3 regions of the Variovorax sp. ISS6 genome follow, and region 1 is predicted to be linked to each of the others. Evidence: predicted binding sites of a transcription regulator. Region 1 holds the regulator's gene; each other region holds the start of a gene.

Region 1 (7,908 bases):
CGGAGGATGTCGTGCCTGAGCGAAGGGGAGAGGGAAGAAAACCAGCGACCGCTGTTGATCGCTTCACGTTCTTCGATGGTAAGAATGGGGTCGTCCATGGTCTGTCCTGTCGGCGACTGAAAGGCGTAGGGTTGTCACGGGAGCGACGCGAGGCGCCGCTGCCCGTCACGCGTACTCACTCGTACTGGGGCTTCTTCTTCTCGAGGAAAGCGGCGATGCCGATGCCGGCATTGGCGTGGTGCAGGTTGCGCACGAAGTGGTCGCGCTCCTGGCTCAGCTGCGACGAGAGCGTGGCGCCGCGGCCTTCGCTCAGCAGCTCCTTGATGCTCGCGAGCGAGTTGGGCGCGCGCTCGTTGAGCTTGGCGGCCAGCGCGAGCGCACCGGCCAGGGCCTGGCCCGGATCGCTCAGCGTGTTCACCAGGCCCAGCGCATGCAGCCGCTCGGCGCCGATGCGCTCGCCGTTCATCAGCCATTCGCTCGCGAGCTGGCGCGGCAGCATCTGCGCGAGATGCCAGCTCAGTCCGCCGTCGGGCGACAGCGCGACGTTGCTGTACGAGGCGGCGAACACCGCGTCGCGCGCGGCCACCACGAAGTCGCAGGCCAGCGCGAGCGAGAAGCCCGCGCCCGCGGCCGGGCCCTCGACGGCCGCGATCACCGGCTTCGGAAAGGTGCGGATCGAGTCGATCCAGTTGTGCAACCCCTCGATGCTCTCGGCCTGCACCGAGCGCTCGCGCTGCCGGTTGGCCTGCAGCCGCTGCAGCGAGCCGCCGGCGCAGAACCACGGGCCTTCGCCCACGATGACCACGCTGCGGATCTCGCTGCTGTTCTCGGCGCCGTTGAGCGCCTCGATGCCGGCGGCATAGATCTCGGGGCCGAGCGCGTTGCGCTGGCTGGGATTGGCGATCGTCAGCACCATGGTGCGACCTTCGCTCGTGCTCTTGAGTTCGGCGGTCATGTCGCGGCTCACTCTTCCTCGTGCAGCAGGCTCAGGCCCAGCGCGCCGCGGCGGCGCAGCCACGGGCTCGGGCGATAGCGCGGATCGCCGTAGACGGTCTGCATGTTGAACAGCACCTCGAGCATGTTGGTCGGACCGTAGAGGTTGCCCATGGCCAGCGGGCCGCGCGGATAGCCGAGGCCCAGCTGCACCGCGGTCTCGAGGTCGCCCGGCGTGCACACGCGCTGCTGGCACATGTCGGCCGCGATGTTGACGATGGTGCCGATCACGCGCTGCGTGACGAAGCCGCCGCTGTCGCGGATCACGCTCACGGCCTTGCCGTCGCGCGCGAAGAGGGCGTGGGCTGCGTCGCGCATGTCGCGCCGCGTGGCGGGGTTGGTGGCGAGCACGCGGCGCTTGCTGGCCGCGTCGTCGATCAGCATGTCGATGCCGACCGTGCGCGTGGCATCGAGGCGGTCGACGGCCGCGACGGTGGTGACGTCGAAGCCCAGCGGCGCGACCAGGATCAGCGATTGCGGCGAGGCCGTGGCACCGCTGTCGATCTGCGCGCCCAGCGTGTTGACCAGGCGCAGCAGCTCGGCGCGGCGCGCGGCGCGTGGCGAGACCCACACGGCGGGCAGGGTGTCGAGCTTCGGCGCCGGTGCCTCGGGCGCCTGCTGCATGGCGCCGTCCTCGTAGCGGTAGAAGCCTTCGCCGGTCTTGCGGCCCAGCGCGCCGGCCGCGAGGCGCTGCGCGGTGATCACGCTCGGACGGTAGCGCGGCTCGTCGTAGTACTGGCGGTAGATCGATTCCATCACCGGATGCGACACGTCGAGCGCGGTCAGGTCCAGCAGCTCGAAGGGGCCGAGGCGAAAGCCCGCCTGCTCGCGCAGGATGCGGTCGACGGTCACGAAGTCGGTCACGCCTTCGCCCACGATGCGCAGTGCCTCGGTGCCGTAGCCGCGGCCGGCGTGGTTGACGATGAAGCCGGGCGTGTCCTGCGCCTGCACCGCGCTGTGGCCCATCTGCGCGGCATAGCCCGCGAGCCGGGTGCAGACCTCGGGCGCTGTCTTGAAGCCGGCCACCACCTCGACCACCTTCATCAGCGGCACCGGGTTGAAGAAATGGAAGCCCGCGAAGCGCTCGGGGTGCTTGAGGCCGGCCGCGATCGCGGTCACCGAGAGCGAGGAAGTGTTGGTGGCCAGCGTCGCATCGGGCGCGACGATGGCTTCGAGCTCGGCGAACAGCTTGCGCTTGACCTCGAGGTTCTCGACCACGGCCTCGATCACGAGGTCGCAGCCGGCCAGCGCCTGCGCCGACTCGGCGATCTTCACGCGCGCGATCTGGGCATCGCGCGTGGCCTCGTCGATGCGGCCCTTCTCGTGCAGCTTGTTCCATTGGGCGATGATGGCATCGCGCCCGCGCGCCGCGGCGCCCTCGAAGCTGTCGAGCAGCAGCACCTCGCTGCCGGCCTGGGCCGCGATCTGGGCGATGCCGCGCCCCATGGCACCGGCGCCGACGACGCCGATCCGGGTGTAGTTCACTGTCATGTGTGGCTGGGGTTTTTCAAAGGTTGAGAGGTATCGGGCGGGCCGTCCGCGCGCGTGCGCACGCCGTCCGCTGCAGCAGCGATTTTGCAGTCTGGCGGGAGAAGGGTTTCCCCGGTGTTTCTCGGGGAGGCCTGCGGGCGCCGGTGCGACGGGGTTTCGCCGCGCCGTTCAGGCCGGCCGGCGGCTGCGGTCGATGCTCGCGCTGAGCACGATGGCGACCAGCAGCAGCGCGAGCCCGACCCAGCTCATCCAGTGCATGGCGTCGCGCGCCAGCAGCCAGCCGCCGAGCGCGGCGCCGAAGGCCTGGCCGATGTAGATGCCCGAGCTGTTGAGCGCCACCGAGCCCGGCGCCAGCGCGGGCGCTAGGCCCACCAGCCGGGCCTGCTGCGCCGAGTTGGTCGAGAAGCAGCCCAGGCCCCAGGGCGAGACCACCACCGCGATCCAGAACAGGCTGTCCGCCAGCGGCCAGAGCGCCAGGCTCAGCGCGATCAGTCCCGTGGTCGCGAGCACCATGCGGCCCGCGCCCGCGCGGTCGATGACGCGGCTCACGACCATGTTGCCCAGCAGGCCGCAGGCGCCGAACCAGCCCCACATCAGGCTCAGCGCAGTGGCGTCGGCGCCGAAGCGCTGCTTGAGGATCGGGCCGAAGTAGCTGAACAGCACGAACTGGCCGGCGCCCTGCAGCGCGGTGATCGAGACGATGCCCATCAGCACCGGGCTGCGCAGCACGCGCGCCCAGGCCGCGGCCGTGAGCGCCGCCGGCCGGATGCCGTTGGGCAGCGTGAGCCACACCGAGACCGCGCTCACGATGCTGAGCGCCGAGATCGCGAGGAAGGCCGCGCGCCAGCCGAAATGGCCGCCGATCAGCGCGCCGATGGGCAGGCCCAGCACCGAGGCCATCGACCAGCCGAGGAAGACGAAGGTGACCGCGCGCCCGCGCTGTTCGGGCGGCACCAGCATGCCGGCGCAGGCGGCCGCCTGGGGCGTGAAGATGGCCGGCGCGATCACCGCCAGCATGCGCACCGGCAACAGGGCGCCGAAGCTCGGCATGAAGACCGACACCGCGTGCCAGGCGGCGTACCACAGCATCGTGAGGGCCAGCAGCCGGCGCCGGTCCCAGCCGGCCACCGCGGCCGCGAGCAGCGGCGCGCCGAGGCAGGTGACGAAGGCCGCGGCCGTGATCAGCTGACCCGCGGTGGCGGCGCTGACATCGAGCGAGACGCTGATCTCGTTGAGCGTGCCCGGCACCACCATCACCCCGGTGCCGATCACGAAGTTGCCGGCGAGCAGCGCCCAGAGTGCGCCCCTCGGCGCCGGCTGGCTCACGGTTTCACCGCCGGACCTGCAGTGCGCCGGGGTTGACGATGTTGGTGGGGTTGCCCTTGATGAAGCTCACGACGTTGTCGAAGGCCTGGCCGAAGTACATCTCGTAGCTCTCCTGCTCCACGTAGCCGATGTGCGGCGTGCAGATGCAGTTCTCGAGGCGCAGCAGCGCATGGCCCTGCAGCGGCGGCTCGCTCTCGAACACGTCGATCGCCGCCAGCCCGGGGCGGCCGCGATTGAGCGCCGCGAGCAGCGCATCGGACTCGACCAGCTCGGCGCGCGAGGTGTTGACGAACAGCGAGGTCGGCTTCATGCGCGAGAGGTCCTCGAGCGTGATCAGGCCGGTGGTCTCGTCGTTGAGCCGCAGGTGCACCGACAGCACGTCGGCCATCGCGAAGAACTCCTGGCGGCTCTGCGCCACCTGGAAGCCGTCGGAGCGTGCCTTGGTGCAGCTCGCCTCGCGGCCCCAGATCACCACCTGCATGCCGAAGGCCTGCCCATAGCGCGCGACGAGCTGGCCGATGCGGCCATAGCCCCAGACGCAGAGCGTCTTGCCCTTGAGCACCGAGCCGAGGCCGAAATTGGGCGGCATCGAGGCCGACTTGAGCCCCGACTGCTGCCAGGCGCCATGCTTGAGGTTGCTGATGTACTGCGGCAGCCGGCGCATGGCCGACATGATCAGCGCCCAGGTCAGTTCGGCCGGCGCCTGCGGCGAGCCCGAACCCTCGGCCACGGCCACGCCGCGCTCGGTGCAGGCGGCCACGTCGATGTGGCTGCTGATACGGCCCGTCTGCGAGATCAGCTTGAGCTTGGGGAGTTTCTCGATCAGCTGGCGCGAGATCTGGGAGCGCTCGCGGATCAGGACGATCACGTCGGCGTCCTTGAGGCGCACCGAGAGTTGGCCGATGCCCTTGACGGTGTTGGTGTAGACCTTGGCTGCGTAGGCATCGAGCTTCGAAGCACAGTGCAGCTTGCGCACCGCATCCTGGTAATCGTCGAGGATCACAATATTCATGGCATGCCATTGTGCCTCGCAGCATGGAATCGGCGCGCCGTAGAACGTTTGGATACGGCCCTGCCGCCCTCGAGGGGCGAAAACGGGGCGAAGGCCGGAGAAGCGGCTCGAAGGCCGGGCAAAGGGCGAGGTTGCCCATGGACCCGGCCCCGAGGCGGCGCGCGAGACGCGCCGAAGGACGCTTTCAGTGCAGGTGCGCGGGGCGGGCCGCCCCGGCGGGTGCTTCGAGCGCTTCGAGCGCGGCGAGGCGATCGAGCTCGGCGCACACGTCGGCCATCCGGCCCGAGATCACCACCCGGTTGCTGTTGCGCGCGCCGCCCTGCTGGCGATCGACGAGACGCACCACCCGCAGCGGACGCGAGGGCGCCTGCGCCGCGGGCGTGGCCGGGAATGCGTTCGGGGCGCCATCGCCACGAGCCGCGCGCGACGGCCGTACCGACACGTAGCGCAGCTCGCTGGCGCACAGGCTCTCATCGTTGCGGCGCGCGGGGCGGGCGGGCAGCCAGCGGTTCGCGAGCGATTGCAGCGGCATCCAAAGATCGACGAAGGTGAGGAGGGCGATTCCCATGTGAACTCCAAGAAGGTTTGAGGTTGAACACAGGCAGGATTCGTTGTCATCGGGCGCAGCAGGGTGATGGCGACCAAGCGCCATACGCCCGCCACCTGCGGCGACCGGATGGGGTATGCGGGATGCGGATCCGCGAAGCGGCTCGGCGATGCAGACCGCCGGGCCGGCTCGGCGGGGCTACATCAGCATGGTGTTTCGGATCAGGCCGACCGCGAGGCCTTCGATTTCGAAGGGTTCGCCGGGTTGGACCACGATGGTCGGGTAGTCGGGGTTCTCGGCGTGCAGCTCGATCACCTGCTTGTTGCGCTTGAGGCGCTTGACGGTCACCTCGTCGCCGAGGCGCGCCACCACGATCTGGCCGTTGCGCGCCTCCTTGGTGGCCTGCACGGCGAGCAGGTCGCCGTCCATGATGCCGGCGTCGCGCATCGACATGCCGCGCACCTTGAGCAGGTAGTCGGGCTGGCGCTGGAACAGCGTGTTTTCGACGTAGTAGGTCTGGTCGACGTGCTCCTGCGCGAGGATCGGCGAACCGGCGGCGACGCGGCCGATGAGCGGCAATGCGAGCTGGGCCATGCCGGGCAGCGAGAGCGAGAACTGGCTGTTGCGCGACTCGGCGAGCGAACGCAGTGCATCGCCCTTGAGGCGGATGCCGCGCGAGGTGCCGCTCACGAGTTCGATGACGCCCTTCCGGGCCAGCGCCTGCAGGTGTTCCTCGGCCGCGTTGGCGGAGCGAAAGCCCAGCTCGCTCGCGATTTCGGCACGGGTGGGCGGCGCCCCGGTGCGGGCGATGGCGCTCTGGATCAGATCGAGGATCTGCTGCTGGCGGGCGGTAAGCTTCACGGCGAACTGCATGGTGGTTCCTTGCGGCACTGGCTGAACATCCAGTACCTGTATTTTTAACCAGTTTTTCAAAGTTGGCAAGCGATGGCGACTTCTTCCCCCTCGAATCCGCGGCGCGTGGTGGTGCTCGGCACCGGCGGCACCATCTCGGGCCGCGCGGCGAACAGCGGCGACAACATCGGCTACACCGCCGGCGAGGTGGGCGTGGCCGACCTGCTCGGCGGCATCGAGGCGCCCGCTGGCGTGACGCTGGCGGCGGAGCAGGTGGCGCAGGTCGACAGCAAGGACATGTCCTTCGCGATCTGGCGCGCGCTGGCGCTGCGCTGCGCCCACTGGCTGGCGCAGCCCGACGTGGCCGGCGTGGTGATCACCCATGGCACCGACACGCTCGAGGAGACCGCCTTCTTCCTCCAGTCGGTGCTGGCGCCGCGCAAGCCCATCGTGCTGACCTGCGCCATGCGCCCGGCCTCCGCGCTGTCGCCCGACGGCCCGCAGAACGTGCGCGACGCGATCGCCGTGGCCGCGACGCCGGATGCGCAGGGCGTGACCGCGGTCTGCGCGGGCACGGTGCTCGGTGCCTTCGACGTGCAGAAGGTGCACACCTACCGGCTCGATGCCTTCGACGCGGGCGACGCGGGGCCGGTGGGCTACGTGGAGGAGGGCGAGGTGCGGCGCGTGCGTGGCTGGCCGTCTTCGGAAGCAGGCGCGGTCCTTGACCGTCTTCCCGAGGACGAGGCTGCATGGCCGCGCGTGGAGATCGTGACGAGCCACGCGGGCGCGAGCGGTGCGTTGATCCATGCGCTGCGTGCGCATGGCGCGGCCACCTCGCCGCTGCGCGGCCTCGTGCTGGCGACCACCGGCAACGGCACGCTGCACCATGCGCTCGAGGCGGCCGCACTCGAGGCGCAGGAGGCCGGCATCGCGGTGCTGCGCGCCACCCGCTGCACGCAGGGGCGCATCCTGGCGAAGCCGGGCGACAAGCTGCGCGACGCGGGCACGCTGACGCCGGTCAAGGCGCGCATCGCGCTGACGCTCGCGCTGATCTGAAAACGGGGGGCAAAGAAAAAGCCGCGTCGCGGGACCCGGGGCCCGCGCGCGGCTCGCGATTCGAGCCGGGGCTCAGCTGCTGAGTGCGGCCAGGGCGCGCTGCGTGATCTCTTCGACCGTGCCCACGCCCTGGATGGCGCGGTACTTCGGCGCGGCGGCCGGATCGGCCTTGGCCCAGGCCGAGTAGTAGTCGACCAGCGGACGCGTCTGCTGGCTGTAGACGTCGAGCCGCTTGCGCACGGTCTCTTCCTCGTCGTCCTTGCGCTGGATCAGTTCCTCGCCGGTCAGGTCGTCCTTGCCTTCGACCTTGGGCGGGTTGAACTTGAGATGGTAGGTGCGTCCCGAGGCCGGGTGCGAGCGGCGGCCGCTCATGCGTTCGATGATGTCGCCGAAGGGCACGTCGATCTCGAGCACGTAGTCGAGCTTGACGCCCGCGGCCTTCATCGCGTCGGCCTGCGGAATGGTGCGCGGGAAGCCGTCGAACAGGAAGCCTTCGGCGCAGTCGGGCTGGGCGATGCGTTCCTTCACGAGATTGATGATGAGGTCGTCGCTGACCAGCGCGCCCGCATCCATCACGGCCTTGGCCTGCAGGCCCAGCGGCGTGCCGGCCTTGACGGCGGCACGCAGCATG
Region 2 (7,908 bases), on a different contig from region 1:
CCGTCTCGCGAAATCACAGGCACTGCTAGGTAGCTGCAAACCGGCAAATGCCCCTTGGGCATGCCCACGTTGGGGGCGTTGTGCCCATAACGACTGTCTTTGGTGATGTCGTCAGAGCGCACTATCCCTTCACCAGAAAATGTCGGGGCGAACACGGCGGTGTTTCGCGGCATGGGGAACTTTGAAAATTTTTCCCGAGGAACACCCGAGATGGAATACAACATATAGCTTTCGCCAGCCGCATTAACTCGGTTGTAGAAAAATGCTCCGAATTCAGCACCGGTGAGTTCTACACCGGCGTCGGTAACCGTCTGCACCAATTCATCCAAGTCATTTTTCCGTGCAAGCGCTGTTCCAGCACGGTTCAATATTTCCAGAGCGCGCGTTCGCTCGCGCAGGGCCGTTTCCACCGTTCTGTGCTTGGTTCGATCTCTCAAGATTTTTACGAAACCGCCTTCTGGATCGGCCTCGAATAGCAGCTTGGTCTCACCAATCCCCCAGAATCGTTGGCCGCCTTTTCGGATGCGCCACCCTTCTGCGCCGCCTGTTCCGTTTGCGGCTGCGGTTTGAATTTCGGCGAGCAGCAGCTTCTCGCCTCCTTCCTCGGTCGGAAATATCCGCCCAAGCGACTCGCCGAGCATTTCGGATTCGGTCCAGCCCAGAATATGCTGGGCGCCAGCGCTCCACCCCGTCACGACGCCCTTTGCGTCGATAGTGATGATCGCTGTTTCTATGGGGCTATTGACCACTCGGCGGTAGCGATCAATGGCTGTCCTGGCCCATTCGATTTCCTCTTGACCGTCTTGACGGCTCAGCGTTGACAGCGGGATATGTTTGGGATCGACTGGCATGCTAGCTTGTGAGGAAGTCTCGAATAATGATGTGGCGGTGACAAAAATCTTTCGGCGCAAGCGACGTGCTGCACCTTTCAACCTGTAGTCTCATTCCTACATCGTTGTAAGCGCAGAGGCGGCTCGGGTGCGGAGTTTATCTTTTTATACTCAGGCCGTGTGAGTGCTAAGGCGCAGTTCGAAGCTGCACGCCTGACGACATCGAATTAGATTGCGACCCAAGTTTTTGTACCAAAGAAGAGTGACTCAAGGGGTATTGAATAGACCAGAGCCTGTGTTGCGGCTTGTGGCCATCTGAAGTTTTCATGAAGTCTGCTGAATTTGGCGGTCCGCCAGTCCGGATTGATAGCGGAAATCAGGTCGATGAAAACGCCAGCCTGTTCCTCCACCGCTGGCAATTGCAATTTTGCCGTTTCAGGCAAATCCCGTCTGGCCCTATCAGCGAATGCTTGGAGGTTCGAGAACAGGATGAGCTACGGTGCACCCTGGTGTCCGTGGGATGGAATCAGACTCGAGCGGAATTGCGCGCTCGATTAGTGACGCTCGCCCATGAATGGGCTATTGAGCGGAAAAATTTGCGGCACCCTCCCGCAGAGTCCGCAGCAGGCCTTTCTGAAAAAGCATTGCGCGGTTGCAGCGCAGCTTAGTTAGGCGACGAGTTATTCCTGGCGTTAAACGTAGCGACTGGCGCTGACCGACAGATCAAAAAGAAGCACCGAGGCGTAGAGTGTTCACAGTTCTCGGCCTACATGGCGGTCCCCTCACAGGCAGCTATGTTCAGCCATCGTCGTGAAGGCAGTGCGGGGGCAGTGGTGATGGAAAAGACGGAGTTAACCGGTGCGGAGCGCCCTTCGGCTAACGAGGAGGCGGATCCTGGCGAAAAGCGCGGCTTCCTGAACCGCCTCGGCCCCGGCCTCATCACGGGTGCTGCCGACGACGACCCGAGTGGCATCGCCACTTACACCCAGGCCGGCGCGCAGTTCGGCTACGGCATGGGCTGGACGCTGCTGTTGACCTATCCGCTGATGGTGGGCATCCAGCTCGCGAGCGCGCGCATCGGCCGCACCACGGGCCGCGGCCTCACCTCGGCCTTCGCCGCGCTGTGGCCGCGCCCGGTGGTGCTGCTCGCGGTGCTGCTGCTGCTGGTCGCCAACGTCGTGAACCTCGCGGCCGACATCGGCGCCATGGCCGAGGTCGCGCGGCTGGGCCTGGGCGGACCCGAGGCGCTCTATGCGCTGGGCTTCGGCCTGCTGTCGCTGGCGCTGCAGGCCTGGCTGCCCTATCACCGCTACGTGCGCGTGCTCAAGTGGCTCACGCTCTCGCTGCTGGCCTACGTGGGCGTGGCGCTGGTGGCGCATGTCGACTGGAAGGCCGCGCTCGCGGGCGCGCTGCTGCCGCGCCTGCACGGGGATGCCGAGAGCATCAAGATGGTGGTGGCGATCCTCGGCACCACGATCAGCCCGTACCTGTTCTTCTGGCAGGCGGCGCAGGAGGTGGAGGAGATCGAGCGCGTGCCGCACGACCATGCGCTGCGGACCCATCCCGCGCAGGCCCGCGCGCAGTTGCGCCGGCTGCGGCTCGACACCTGGGTCGGCATGGGCTTCTCCAACGCGATCGCCTTCTCGATGATCGTGGCCTCGGCCGCCACCCTGCATGCCCATGGCCAGACCGACGTGAGCTCGACCGCGCAGGCGGCCGAGGCCCTGCGCCCGGTGGCCGGCAGCGCGGCGTTCGCGCTGTTCGCGCTGGGGATCATCGGCACGGGCCTGCTGGCGCTGCCGGTGCTCGGCGGTTCCGCCGCCTATGCCTGCGCCGAATTCCTGCGCGTGCGCCGCGGGCTCGAGCAGCCGGTGGGCGCGGCGCCCGCCTTCTACGGCATCCTCGCGGCCGCCATGGCCTGCGGCATCGGCATCAGCCTGTGCGGCGTCGATCCGATGAAAGCGCTGGTGTGGGCGGCGGTGCTCAATTCGCTGATGTCGGTGCCGATCATGGTCGGCGTCATGTGGGCCGCTGGCAGCCGCCGCCTCATGGGCGAGCTGGTGCTGCCGCTGCACTGGCGGGTGCTGGGCTGGGCCGCGACCGCGGTCATGGCGCTGGCGACCCTGGCCTTTCTCTGGACCAGCCTGTGGAGCTAACGCACTGTCGTTTCGGGCGATGAAGCCGAAATTCAACGGCATGTCCCACATCTCGGGTCTATAGTGGCGGGTTTCTGGCAAGTCTACAGATGGTCCCAACGCACTACGAAATGGAGCAACGGCTTCGAAAAGCCGGCGTCGCCCTGCGTGCGTATCCGATGCTGGACAAGGCGCTGGCGGCGTCGGATCCTGCGGCGGCGGATCGAATGCTCGTTGCCGCCGGCACTGCTTGGGAAAACGAAATCGAGCGGCTTTTCGCCATCCAACTCCAAGCCGAGGAACTCAGCAACTACTCGAGTTTCAGCAAGCTTTTTGACGAAATTTGCACGACCGCTGGGCTCGACGCAGCGTTGGAGGCTCTGAACGATGGGGTGCCGCATCGTTACTCAGCGGTTTATCGCCTGGTGGGCGATCGGATGGTGAATGTCGCGATTGCCGACAAGCAGCGTGAACCACGGCCGGCCTACTTGGCCGAAGTGCCGCGCGGGTCCAGTTTTTGCCAATACGTCCTGCGTGATGGATCCTTCTTCACCGGCGATTCGGGCCTCGACAAACGCCTGATAGGGCACCCGTACCAGGGAGTGATGCTGTCGTACTGCGGCATCCCTGTTTTTGACGCCGAGGGAAAGGCTGTAGGCACGGCTTGTCACTTTGATGTGATTTCGCAAGAGATCGCCGAAGAAAAAGTTGCTCAACTCAGAGCAGCCGCACGGATCCTGTCCACGCACCTGACGGAGCAAGCGGCCCGTCGTTGAGTTTTCTTTTCCCGCGAACCGCCTCGCGCGCGGTTTGGCTTGGCGAGGAGTTGGCGCCGACTAGATTGCCATGCTCACGAGAAAATCCGCCTACACAGCCGCTTGGCTGACGAAACGACACCAGTACATGGTGAGCATGAGGCTGGCATAAAGGGACAAGGCTACGGTGCTGGAAGTGCTGATGGACAGCGCCTTAAGTCGCAACGGTCGTGGAGTTGCTCCCGGACGTTGAACCTCCCTAGGCGGCGTAAGTCATTGATTTTATGGCGTATTTTTTCGGTAGCGGCCTTCAAAAGGCGGCGGAGAGCTGATGTGCCGCCAGAACCATCACCCAAATGCCTTAATCTGGCGATACTGTATGTATGTACAGTAAGACGCCGTCTCATGAAGATCCTGACTTTGGAGTCATGGATTTCGACCAGCTCGCTGGCCGGAAGCCTGGGGATGATCCTCCTCCATACGCGGAACTGCACTGCCGGTCGGCGTTTACCTTTCTCGTGGGTGCATCCCAACCCGAGGAGCTGATCGAAAGGGCAGCGGAAAAGCGGTATTCCGCTCTCGCGCTCACAGACGAGTGCAGTGTGGCGGGCGTAGTCCGTGCACACCTTGAGGCTCGCGAGCGCGGGCTCCATTTCATCGTGGGGACGGAGATGCTGTTCCATACGGCCGCCGGCGCCCCGTTCGCGCGCCTCGTGCTTCTGGCAATGGATCGCCGCGGCTATGGAAACCTCGTGGAGCTGATCACCGCCGCGCGGCGGCGAAGTGACAAGGGTCAGTATTCGGCGCTGGTCGGCGATCTCGAGGGCAAGATTTCGCGCGCTCCGCACCTTGCTGGTCTGCCTGGTTGCCTCGCGCTACTCCTCCCGGAGAAAGACGCCACCGTGGAGGGCATTTACAGCCAGTGTATGTGGCTGCGCGCCTGGTTCCCCGATCGCGCCTGGGTGCTAGCGCCGAGGCCTTTCGGCCTGGATGACGACCTGCGGAGCTGGATACTCGAACAAGCCGCCGAAAGGGCCGGCGTGCCCATCGCCGCGAGTCCGGACCCCGTCATGCACTCCCTGGGACGGAAGCGCTTGCAAGACGTGCTGACGGCCACTCGAATTGGCAAGACGGTGCGCACGGCCGGCTTCGAGCTCCAGTGCAACGGTATGGCCTACCTGCGCAGCCGCAACGAGCTCGCGGCCCAGTACCCACAGGAGTGGCTTCACGAGACGATCGCGATCGCGCGGCGATGCACGTTCTCTTTGGAAGAGCTCCGCTATGAATACCCCGAGGAAATCGTGCCGGAGGGCGAAACCGCGACGAGTCACCTGCGCAAGCTGACATACGAAGGGGCGGCGAAGCGCTTCCCGAGCGGCCTGAGCGCTAAGGTGCGGGCGCAGCTCGAGCACGAGCTCGAGATCATCGCGCAGCTCGCCTATGAGCCTTATTTCCTCACGGTCGAAGACATCGTGCGGTGGGCACGCGGCAAGGGCATCTTGTGCCAGGGCCGCGGCTCTGCGGCAAACAGCGCAGTCTGCTATTGCCTGTACGTCACTGAAGTGGACCCCGAGCGCATGAACGTGCTGTTCGAGCGATTCATCAGCGCGGAGCGCCGCGAGCCGCCCGACATCGATATTGACTTCGAGCACCAGCGCCGCGAGGAAGTCATGCAGTACATCTATCGGAAGTACGGCCGAGATCGCGCCGCGATCACGGGCGTCGTGACCAGCTACCGGACGAAGTCAGCGATTCGTGATGTTGGCAAGGCCTTGGGCTTCCCGATCGAGACGGTGGAAAAGCTGGCCAAGACAGCACACGGCGATGAGAACGAGTGGATCACCGATGAGTGCCTGGCCGAGAATGGATTGGACCGGGAGGACTTCCTCGTCAAGCAATGGATGGAGCTTGGGGAGACTGTGCGCGGGTTTCCACGGCACCTGAGTCAACACACGGGCGGGTTCGTCATCGCGCGCGACAAACTCAGCAGGCTGGTGCCAGTAGAAAACGCCGCGATGGAAGACCGCAGCGTCATTCAGTGGGACAAAGACGATCTTGATGCACTGGGCCTGCTGAAGATCGACGTGCTCGCCCTCGGGATGCTCACCGCGATCCACCGCGCGCTCGACCTGGTCGGAGCGAAGCTTGGCCAACGCTTCGAGATGCAAGACGTTCCGTCAGAGGATCCAGCGACCTACGCGATGATCCGCACTGCGGACACCGTCGGTGTCTTTCAGATCGAAAGTCGCGCGCAGATGACGATGCTGCCGCGGCTGCAGCCCGCGTGCTTTTATGACTTGGTCATTCAAGTTGCCATCGTGCGCCCAGGCCCGATACAGGGTGGCATGGTCCACCCATACTTACGCCGACGAGCCGGCGAAGAAGCCATCGAGTATCCGAGCGACGAGATTCGCGTGGCTACGGAACGCACGCTCGGCGTTCCCTTGTTCCAAGAGCAAGTCATGCAGATTGCGATGCTCGCGGCAGACTTCACCGCCGGCGAAGCCGATCAGCTTCGCCGCGCCATGGGCGCCTGGCGCAAGCGCGGAGGCCTCGAGCCGCATCAACGAAAGCTAATCGATCGCATGCTGGCCAAGGGCTACACCGCGGCCTTCGCTGAGCAGATAGCGAAGCAGATCGAAGGTTTCGGGAGCTACGGCTTTCCGGAAAGTCATGCCGCGAGCTTTGCGCTGCTGGTGTACGTCAGCTGCTGGTTGAAACGGCATCACCCTGACGCCTTCCTTGCGGCCCTTCTGAATTCCCAACCGATGGGCTTTTACGCACCGGCACAACTGGTGCGGGACGCGCGCGAACACGGCGTGGTTCTCAGGCCCGTCGACGTCACGATCAGCGACTGGGACATCACGCTCGAAGAGCCAAGTCAAGGCGCGGCCTCGCCGCGCTGGCTCGCGGATTACCGGGAGCCACTTCGAGCAGTGCGCCTCGGGATGCGCAGCATCAGGGGAATGCGCCAAGCAACAGCGATGCGGATCTCGGAAGCGCGCGGCGGGGGACCGTTCTTGACCGTCGAGGACTTGACCAGGCGGGCCGCGCTCGATGCCCACGATCTGCAGTGCCTGGCGAATGCCGATGCTTTGCGCGCTCTTGTGGGCGCGCGGCCAAACGCGATCTGGGAGACCCGCGGCGTGGACACAAGGCCGCCCGAGATGTTGCGCGATGCTCCTACCCTGGAAGACCCGCTTGGGTTCGCTGAACCTCTCGAAGGGGCCGATGTGGCAGACGACTACGCAACGCTCGGCTTGACGTTGAGAAGCCATCCCCTTGCTCTTATTCGCCCCAAGCTGACGGAGTTCGGCGCGTGGACTGCGGAAGATCTTCGAATGTGCGCGCGCGACAAGCAGCGGGTTTGCACGAGCGGCATCGTCACACATCGGCAGCAGCCGAGCACGGCGAGCGGGGTCATCTTCGCCACCTTGGAAGATGAGACCGGCACGGTCAACATCATCGTCTGGCCCTCGATCGCTGAGACATACCGCCGCGCATTGCGCGGAGCAACCCTGCTGACAGTGGAAGGAACCTGGCAGAGCGAGAAAGGCGTGAACTCACTCATCGCGCTCGAGTTGCGCGATCACTCGCCGCTGCTCTCGGGACTGCGTGCGACGAGCCGCGATTTCCGATAGGCGCAAGGCCCCCCGGCCTGTAGACCTCCTCCGCGCCCAGGGTCTGCAGCTGCCCTTGAATCCTCTGCATAAGGCGATCCGCGACTCATGCAAGGTCTCGGCACCGACATTGGCATGTGGATGGTCTGATGGCCTTGCTGGCACTGACAAGGGCTCTTCCGGAGCCCAAGCCCACCGTTTAGTCCAGCAGCTTTTGCTTCAGGCAGTAGTAGGTCAGGTCACTGTTCGTTTGAAGCGCCAGCTTCTCCATGATCCTCGTTCGGTACGTGCTTACGGTCTTCACCGACAGCGATAGCGCCTCGCCGATCGATCCGACGTTCTCCCCCTTAGCTAGTCGGATGAGCACCTGAAATTCACGGTTCGTTAGCCGCTTGTGCGGCGCGTCTTCCACTTTTTTCTCGAGTTCCGAGACAAGGATTTCGGCAACCACAGGGGTGATGTAGCGACGCCCGTCGGCTACGGCACGGACGGCCTTCGGAATATCCTCAGGCGCACAGTCCTTGTTGAGGTAGCCGGCCGCACCTTGCCGGATGAGTGCCACCGCATA
Region 3 (7,908 bases), 3.9 Mb from region 1:
CTCGATCGCGCGCGGCACCGCCTCGCGCACCACCTCGATCGTGAGCCGCGCCAGGTCGCAGGGCTGGCGATGGGCGCCGGCGCTGTTGCCCTCGGCGCGTGCCAGCGACAGCAGCTGGTTCACCGTGTGGGTGGCGCGCACGCTGGCGCGGCCGATCTGCTTGAGCGACTGCTTGAGCTCGTCGGCGTTGGCGTTCTCGCGCTGCGCCAGGTCGGCCTGCATGCGCAGGCCCGCGAGCGGCGTCTTGAGCTGGTGCGCCGCGTCGGCCAGGAAGCGCTTCTGCGTGTCGATGGAATCGTTGAGCTTGTCGAGCAGCTCGTTGACCGAGGACACCAGCGGCACCACCTCCAGCGGCACCGAGGATTCGTCGAGCGGGCTCAGGTCGCCGGGGCGGCGCTCGCGGATGCGCGCCTCCACCACCGACAGCGGCTTGATGCCGCGCACCAGCGCCAGCCAGATCAGCAGCACCGCGAGCGGCAGGATCGCGAACTGCGGCAGCAGCACGCCCTTGATGATCTCGGCCGCCAGCAGCGACTGCTTCTGGCGCGTCTCGGCCATCTGCAGCAGCGCGGGCGGCGCGTCGGGATGCTCGCCGGCCAGCCAGACCGAGGCCACGCGCACCGGCTTGCCGTTCATCTCGCCGTCGCGCAGCGAGACCTGGCCGATCACCGGCGGCTCGTCGAGGCTGGGATGCGGCACGTCGCGCTCGCCGCTGAGCAGCGCGCCGTGGCTGTCGAGCACCTGGTAGTACACGCGGTCGGCATCGTCGCCGCGCAGGATCTCGCGCGCCGACTGCGGCAGTTCGAAGCGCGGGCCGCCCTTCTGCGTCGTGACCATGCGCGCCAGCGTCTCGACGTTGTGCTCGAGCGCGCGGTCGAAGGGCGCGTTGGCGATGCCCTGCGCCACCAGCCAGGTCACGCCGATGCTGACCGGCACCAGCAGCAGCAGCGGCGTGAGCATCCAGTCGAGGATCTCGCCGAACAGGGAGCGCTGCGCGCGCTGGAAGAGTTTCATCGGGCCGGACCCGCCGCGCCTGGCGGCCGCGCGGGCGTCACTGGATCTTTTCGAGGCAGTAGCCGAGCCCGCGCACCGTGGCGATGCGCACCGGGCCCTTCTCGATCTTCTTGCGCAGGCGGTGGATGTAGACCTCGATCGCGTTGAGGCTCACCTCCTCGCCCCATTCGCACAGCCGCTCCACCAGCTGGTCCTTGCTGACCAGCCGGCCCGCGCGCTGCAGCAGCACCTCGAGCAGGCCCAGCTCGCGCGCCGACAGCTCGACCATCTTGCCGTCGAGCGTGGCGACGCGGCCGGCCTGGTCGTAGACCAGCGGGCCGTGCTTGATCGCGTTGCTGGTGGTGCCCATGCCGCGGCGCGTGAGGGCGCGCACGCGCGCCTCGAGCTCCTGCAGGCTGAAGGGCTTGGCCATGTAGTCGTCGGCGCCGTTGTCCAGGCCCTTGACGCGCTCCTCCACGCTGTCGGCCGCCGTCAGCACCAGCACCGGCAGCTGCGAGCCGCGCGCGCGCAGGCGCTTGAGGATCTCGATGCCGTGCAGGCTCGGCAGGCCGAGGTCGAGGATCAGCAGGTCGAACTCGCTGTGGGTCATGAGCGCGGTGTCGGCCTCGGAGCCGTTGGCCACGTGGTCGACCGCGGCGCCCGAGGTGCGCAGGCTGCGCAGCAGGGCGTCGGCCAGCACCTGGTCGTCCTCGGCAATCAGAATCCGCATAGCCCACCTCCAGCCCGGTTCGCGCCGCGGGGCGGCGCCGTTGCACGTTCGTTGTCTCCGCTCGGCAGGGAGTCTAGCCCGCCGTATAGGCTTCCAGACCGATGGTTACCACGGTGGCGACCTCGTCGCCCACGCTGGCGCGGAACTCGCGCTCGGCCTGCGTCACCGCCTGGCGGAAGGCCTCGAGCCAGGCCAGGCCGTCGGCCGTGAACAGCACGCGCCGCGCGCGCGCATCGAGCGGATCGGGCCCGCGCGTGACCAGCCCCCAGGCCTCGCACTGGTCGACCAGCGCGCCCATGGCCTGCTTGGTCATGCCGGCGCGCTCGGCGAGCTCGGTCAGGCGCGAGCCCTCGCGCGCGAGGTGGCGCGTGATGTGGATGTGGGCCGCGCTGACCTGCGCACGGGCCGCGAGGTTCGACAGCGCGAGCGGCACGTCGACGTCGTGCGCCATCAGCGCGAGCACGCGCTCGTCGAAGCGCCGCATCGCGTGGCCGAGCAGCCGGCCCAGGTGGGTCTGGCGCCAGGCATCGGGGTCGAGGGGAAAAGGGGTGTCGCTCACGGCGTCAAATGGTAAAGCAAACTGACCAAAAAATGGGTTTACTCGAATCCATCCGCCCCTACACTACTGTTCAAGCATCCAGGCTGTAGTTAAAAGCAGATGGATCCGGCAGTACACAACCCGTTGATCTTCAAGGAGTTTTTCACATGGACGCAGTCGTCAAGGGCTCGAGCATCGCAGGTGCCAACAGCGAAAAGGCCAAGGCCCTCCAGGCCGCGCTGGCCCAGATCGAGAAGCAGTTCGGCAAGGGCACGATCATGCGGCTCGGCGAAGGCGAGGCGCTCGAGGACATCCAGGTGGTCTCCACCGGTTCGCTGGGCCTCGACATCGCCCTGGGCGTCGGCGGCCTGCCGCGCGGCCGGGTGGTCGAGATCTACGGTCCTGAATCCTCGGGCAAGACCACGCTCACGCTGCAGGTCATCGCCGCCATGCAGAAGCAGGCCGGCACCTGCGCCTTCGTCGACGCCGAGCACGCGCTCGACGTGCAGTACGCCCAGAAGCTCGGCGTGAACCTGTCCGACCTGCTGATCAGCCAACCCGACACCGGCGAGCAGGCGCTCGAGATCGTCGACTCGCTGGTACGCTCGGGCGCCGTCGACCTGATCGTGGTCGACTCGGTCGCCGCGCTCACGCCCAAGGCCGAAATCGAAGGCGAGATGGGCGACTCGCTGCCCGGCCTGCAGGCCCGCCTGATGAGCCAGGCGCTGCGCAAGCTCACGGCCACGATCAAGAAGACCAACTGCATGGTCATCTTCATCAACCAGATCCGCATGAAGATCGGCGTGATGTTCGGTTCGCCCGAAACCACCACCGGCGGCAACGCGCTGAAGTTCTATGCCTCGGTGCGGCTGGACATCCGCCGCATCGGCACCATCAAGAAGGGCGACGAGGCCATCGGCAACGAAACCAAGGTCAAGGTGGTGAAGAACAAGGTCTCGCCGCCGTTCAAGACGGCCGAGTTCGACATCCTGTTCGGCGAGGGCATCAGCCGCGAGGGCGAGATCATCGACATGGGCGTGACCGCCAAGATCATCGACAAGTCGGGCGCCTGGTACGCCTACAACGGCGAGAAGATCGGCCAGGGCCGCGACAACGCGCGCGAGTTCCTGCGCGAGAACCCCGAGCTGTCGCGCGAGATCGAGAACAAGGTGCGCGAGTCGCTGGGCATCCCGCTGCTGGCGGCGGACGCGGCCGGCGCGGCCGAATAACCGGCCGATGCCTGCGAGCGGGGCGCCTGCGGCCGCCCCGCTTTCCTTTTCCGCCCCTGCATTTCCGATGGCATTCGATGCTCCTTCCCTGAAAGGCCGCGCGCTGCGTCTGCTGAGCCAGCGCGAGCATTCCCGTGGCGAGCTCGAGCGCAAGCTGGCGCGCTACGAGGAAGAGCCGGGCACGCTCAAGGCCGCGCTCGACGAGCTCGCGGCCAAGGACTTCATCAGCGAGGAGCGCGTGGTCGCCTCGGTGCTGCACCAGCGCGCGGGCCGGCTCGGCGCGGCGCGCGTGCGGCAGGAACTGCAGGCCAAGGGCATCGGCGCCGAGGCCATCTCGCAGGCGGTGGCCGGGCTGCAGGGCAGCGAGCTCGAACGCGCGGCCGCGCTCTGGCGCCGCCGCTTCGACGCCCCGCCCGCCGATCCCAAGGAGCGCGCGCGGCAGGCCCGCTTCCTGATGGCGCGGGGCTTTTCGGCCGCGGTGGCGGCCAAGGTGCTGAGGAGCGACATCGATGAACTCGAATGAACTCTCGCGCGTGATCACGCAGCGCGTGGCCTGCGATTGGCGCGCGGCCTATGCGCTGGCGGCCGATCCCGCGCGCCTGCCCGAATGGGCCAGCGGCCTGGCCGACGGCGCGCTGGCGCGCGAAGGCGAGCACTGGGTCGCGACCACGCCCGGCGGTCGCGCGGTGCTGCGCTTCGCGCCGGCCAACGAATTCGGCGTGCTCGACCACTGGGTGGCGCCCGAGGGCGTGCCCGAGGTCTACGTGCCGTTTCGTGTCGTCGGCGTGGCGCCCGGCGCCTGCGAGCTGCAGTTCACGCTGCTGCGCCAGCCGCACATGGACGACGCCGCCTTCGCGCACGACGCCGAATGGATCGCGCGCGACCTGCGCGCGCTGCGGGCGCTGCTCGAGGCGCCGGCCCGCTGAGCGGCCGGGCGGCCGGGGCCGCGCCAGACCGCTGGCATGATCCGCGGCTTCGAACAACGAGGAGGAGCCGCGCCATGTCATCGAACCCCGCCAACCCATCCGAGCCTCCCTCGTTGATACGCACCGGCGCCCGCGCCGGCGCGGCCTTCGTCGCTTCGGTCGCGAAGGGCATCTTCTTCGGCGCGCTGCTCGGCGGCGGCGCCTTCTTCTACTACCTGGGCCAGCTGAGCGGGCCCGGCTATCCCGGCGCACGCGCGGGCGGCGTCGGCGCGGCGCTCGCGCTGCTGACCTCGCCGCCGCTGCTGGTGGCCGTGCTGCTGGCGCTCTTCATGGGCGTGTACGTGATCCTCGGCGTGTCGCAAGGCCGCACGCGCGCGATGCAGCATCTGGTGGCCGCGCGCGGCGAAGCGGTGGCGCAGCGCCTGGGCGATGCCATCGCCGGGCGCATCGAATCGATGCCGCGCACCCACGGGGCGCTGCGGCGCGCGAGCGACTGGCTCTCGGTCGATGCGCTGAGCGCGCAGCTCGCGCCGGTGCTCGGCGACGGCAAGGCGGTGCGGGCGGTGATCGCCTTCGTGCTCGACCGGCTGCCGCTCAGCGAGATGCTGGCCGAGTGGCAGCAGGGCCGCGCCGCGCAGGGCGAGCCGCCGTTGCCCGTGGCGTCGGGCGGCGCGGCGCCCGCGCAGGATCCGGCCTTGCGCGCGCTGATCGCGCGACGCATCCACGAGACGCTGCAGGAGATGTCGACACCCTCGCGCATGCCGTTCTGGATCGTGCTCGCGCTGCATGCGGCGCTGTTCGGCACGGGGCTCTGGCTGGTGGGCTGAAAACGAAAAAGGCGCCGGGGAGCCGGCGCCTTTTTGAGCGGGGAAGCCGCGCCTCAGAGCGACAGCATCAGCTTGAGGTTCTGCACCGCGGCGCCGCTCGCGCCCTTGCCGAGGTTGTCGAGGCGCGCGATCACCACGGCATGGCGGTGGTCCTCGTTCGGGAACACGCGGATCTCGAGCTGGTTGGTGTCGTTGAGCGCCAAAGCGTCGAGCTTGCCGTCCTCGGTGGGCGGCAGCACCTTCACGAACTGCTCGGGCGTGTTGCTCTTCGCGTAGTGCGCGGCCAGCGCCTCGTGCAGGTCGCCGGCCTTCGGCTTGCCGGGCAGCAGGTCGAGGTGCAGCGGCAACTGCACCAGCATGCCCTGCTTGAAATTGCCGACCGAGGGGATGAACACCGGGCGCTGCGTGAGGCCGGTGTATTTCATGATCTCGGGGATGTGCTTGTGCTTGAGGCCCAGCGCGTAGGTCTCGAACAGCGGCGCCTCGCCCTTCTCGTAGGCCTCGATCATGGCCCGGCCGCCGCCCGAGTAGCCGCTGACCGAGGGCAGCGCGATCGGGAAGTCGGCCGGCAGCAGGCCCGCGTCGACCAGCGGGCGCACCATGGCGATCGCGCCGGTGGCGTAGCAGCCGGGGTTGCCCACGCGGTCGGCCCGGGCCACGGCCTGCCAGTGTCCTTCGACCAGTTCGGGGAAGCCGAACACCCAGCCCGGCGCCACGCGGTGCGCGGTCGAGGCGTCGATGATCTTGGGCTTGCTGCCCGACAGCTGGTCGATCAGCGCGACCGATTCGCGCGCCGCGTCGTCGTGCAGGCACAGCACGACGAGGTCGACGCCGGCCATGAGTTCACGCTTGGCGTTCACGTCCTTGCGCAGCTCGGGCGCGATGCTCACGAGCTCGATCTGCGGCATGTTCTGCAGCCGCTCGCGAATCTGGAGGCCGGTGGTGCCGGCTTCGCCGTCGATAAAGACCTTGGCCATGGTGGGGTTGCCTGATAGAGAGGGGCCTAGAAGAAAGTACGTATTGACCGCACACGCCCGTCAGTATTGATGCGGCGCACCATGATACAGTCCGCGATTGTCCGCCGCCCCCAGCCGTCAGGCTGCCGTCGCCTGTGGACAACAGAGCCAACACCAGCCTGCCTCGATCTCCCGTTTTTCAACCTCTTCCTTCCGAGAGACATCCCTCATGAAGATTCACGAGTACCAAGGCAAGGAAATCCTTGCCAAGTTCGGCGTGCCGGTGCCGCGCGGCATTCCGGCCTACACGGTCCAGGAGGCGGTCGAAGCCGCCCAGAAGCTGGGCGGCCCGGTCTGGGTGGTCAAGGCCCAGATCCACGCGGGTGGCCGCGGCAAGGGCGGCGGCGTGAAGGTCGCCAAGACCATCGAGGACGTGAAGAAGCTGGCCGGCGAGATCCTCGGCATGCAGCTCAAGACGCACCAGACCGGCCCCGAAGGCCAGAAGGTCCGCCGCCTCTACATCGAAGACGGCGCCGACATCCAGAAGGAATACTACGTTTCGGCCGTGACCGACCGCGCCACCCAGAAGGTGGCCTTCATCGCCTCGAGCGAAGGCGGCATGGACATCGAGGAAGTGGCCCACTCCTCGCCCGAGAAGATCATCACCGTGTTCGCAGACCCGCAAAAGGGCCTGACCGACGAACAGGCCAAGCAGATCGCCGACGGCATCGGCATGCCGGCCGATTCGACCGCGCAAACGGTCGACATCCTCAAGAAGCTCTACACCTGCTACATGGAGACGGACGCCTCGCTGGTCGAGATCAACCCGCTCAACCGTGACAGCAAGGGCAACGTCATGGCGCTGGACGCCAAGTTCAACTTCGACAGCAACGCGCTGTTCCGCCACCCCGAGATCGTCGCGCTGCGCGACCTCGACGAGGAAGATCCGGCCGAAGTCGAAGCCTCGAAGTTCGATCTCGCCTACATCTCGCTCGACGGCAACATCGGCTGCCTGGTGAACGGCGCCGGCCTCGCGATGGCCACGATGGACACCATCAAGCTGTTCGGCGGCGAGCCGGCCAACTTCCTCGACGTGGGCGGCGGCGCCACCCCCGAGAAGGTCACCGAGGCCTTCAAGATCATGCTGAAGAACAAGAACGTGGAAGCCATCCTCGTCAACATCTTCGGCGGCATCATGAAGTGCGACACCATCGCCACCGGCGTGATCGCGGCCTGCAAGGCCGTGAACCTGCAAGTGCCGCTGGTCGTGCGCATGAAGGGCACCAACGAAGCCGAAGGCAAGAAGCTGCTGGCCGATTCGGGCCTGCCGATCATCAGCGCCGACACCATGGCGGAAGCGGCCCAGAAGGTCGTGGCAGCAGTCAAGAAGGCCTAAGGAACAGAGTCATGTCGATCTACATCAACAAAGACACCAAAGTCATCACCCAAGGCATCACCGGCAAGACGGGCCAGTTCCACACCGAGAAGTGCCAGGAATACGCGAACGGCAAGAACGCCTTCGTGGCCGGTGTGAACCCCAAGAAGGCCGGCGAGTCGATCTTCAACATCCCGATCTTCGGTTCGGTGAAGGAAGCCGCCACGCAGACCGGCGCCACCGTGTCGGTGATCTACGTGCCGCCGGCAGGCGCGGCGGCCGCGATCTGGGAAGCCGTCGAGGCCGACCTGGACATGGCCATCTGCATCACCGA

The links. Region 1 encodes LexA, which represses DNA repair genes until DNA is damaged. Its sites were predicted from a motif close to ACTGTATNNNNATACAGT; they were not measured.
Region 2: AC1HIL_RS41335 (error-prone DNA polymerase) is a predicted target of LexA. The motif match lies at 4,095-4,112, and genes of this name have one in related genera.
Region 3: recA (recombinase RecA) is a predicted target of LexA. The motif match lies at 2,365-2,382, and genes of this name have one in related genera.

Annotation. Positions count from the first base shown of each region.
Region 1 covers NZ_JAWRZC010000001.1:4,599,047-4,606,954, reverse strand. The annotation lists gene AC1HIL_RS21380 (Crp/Fnr family transcriptional regulator) at 1-98, opposite strand, end outside; gene AC1HIL_RS21375 (oxepin-CoA hydrolase, alternative type) at 176-955, opposite strand; gene AC1HIL_RS21370 (3-hydroxyacyl-CoA dehydrogenase) at 964-2,484, opposite strand; gene AC1HIL_RS21365 (MFS transporter) at 2,653-3,810, opposite strand; gene AC1HIL_RS21360 (D-2-hydroxyacid dehydrogenase family protein) at 3,815-4,822, opposite strand; gene AC1HIL_RS21355 (hypothetical protein) at 5,007-5,390, opposite strand; gene lexA (transcriptional repressor LexA) at 5,568-6,242, opposite strand; gene AC1HIL_RS21345 (asparaginase) at 6,315-7,277, shown strand; gene adk (adenylate kinase) at 7,350-7,908, opposite strand, start outside.
Region 2 covers NZ_JAWRZC010000003.1:20,548-28,455, reverse strand. The annotation lists gene AC1HIL_RS41350 (ATP-binding protein) at 1-851, opposite strand, end outside; gene AC1HIL_RS41345 (Nramp family divalent metal transporter) at 1,667-2,986, shown strand; gene AC1HIL_RS41340 (hypothetical protein) at 3,097-3,741, shown strand; gene AC1HIL_RS41335 (error-prone DNA polymerase) at 4,149-7,361, shown strand; gene AC1HIL_RS41330 (response regulator) at 7,540-7,908, opposite strand, start outside.
Region 3 covers NZ_JAWRZC010000001.1:699,661-707,568, reverse strand. The annotation lists gene AC1HIL_RS03235 (sensor histidine kinase) at 1-1,014, opposite strand, end outside; gene AC1HIL_RS03230 (response regulator) at 1,052-1,723, opposite strand; gene AC1HIL_RS03225 (MarR family winged helix-turn-helix transcriptional regulator) at 1,797-2,282, opposite strand; gene recA (recombinase RecA) at 2,429-3,490, shown strand; gene recX (recombination regulator RecX) at 3,558-4,013, shown strand; gene AC1HIL_RS03210 (hypothetical protein) at 4,000-4,416, shown strand; gene AC1HIL_RS03205 (hypothetical protein) at 4,491-5,243, shown strand; gene argC (N-acetyl-gamma-glutamyl-phosphate reductase) at 5,297-6,220, opposite strand; gene sucC (ADP-forming succinate--CoA ligase subunit beta) at 6,429-7,595, shown strand; gene sucD (succinate--CoA ligase subunit alpha) at 7,607-7,908, shown strand, end outside.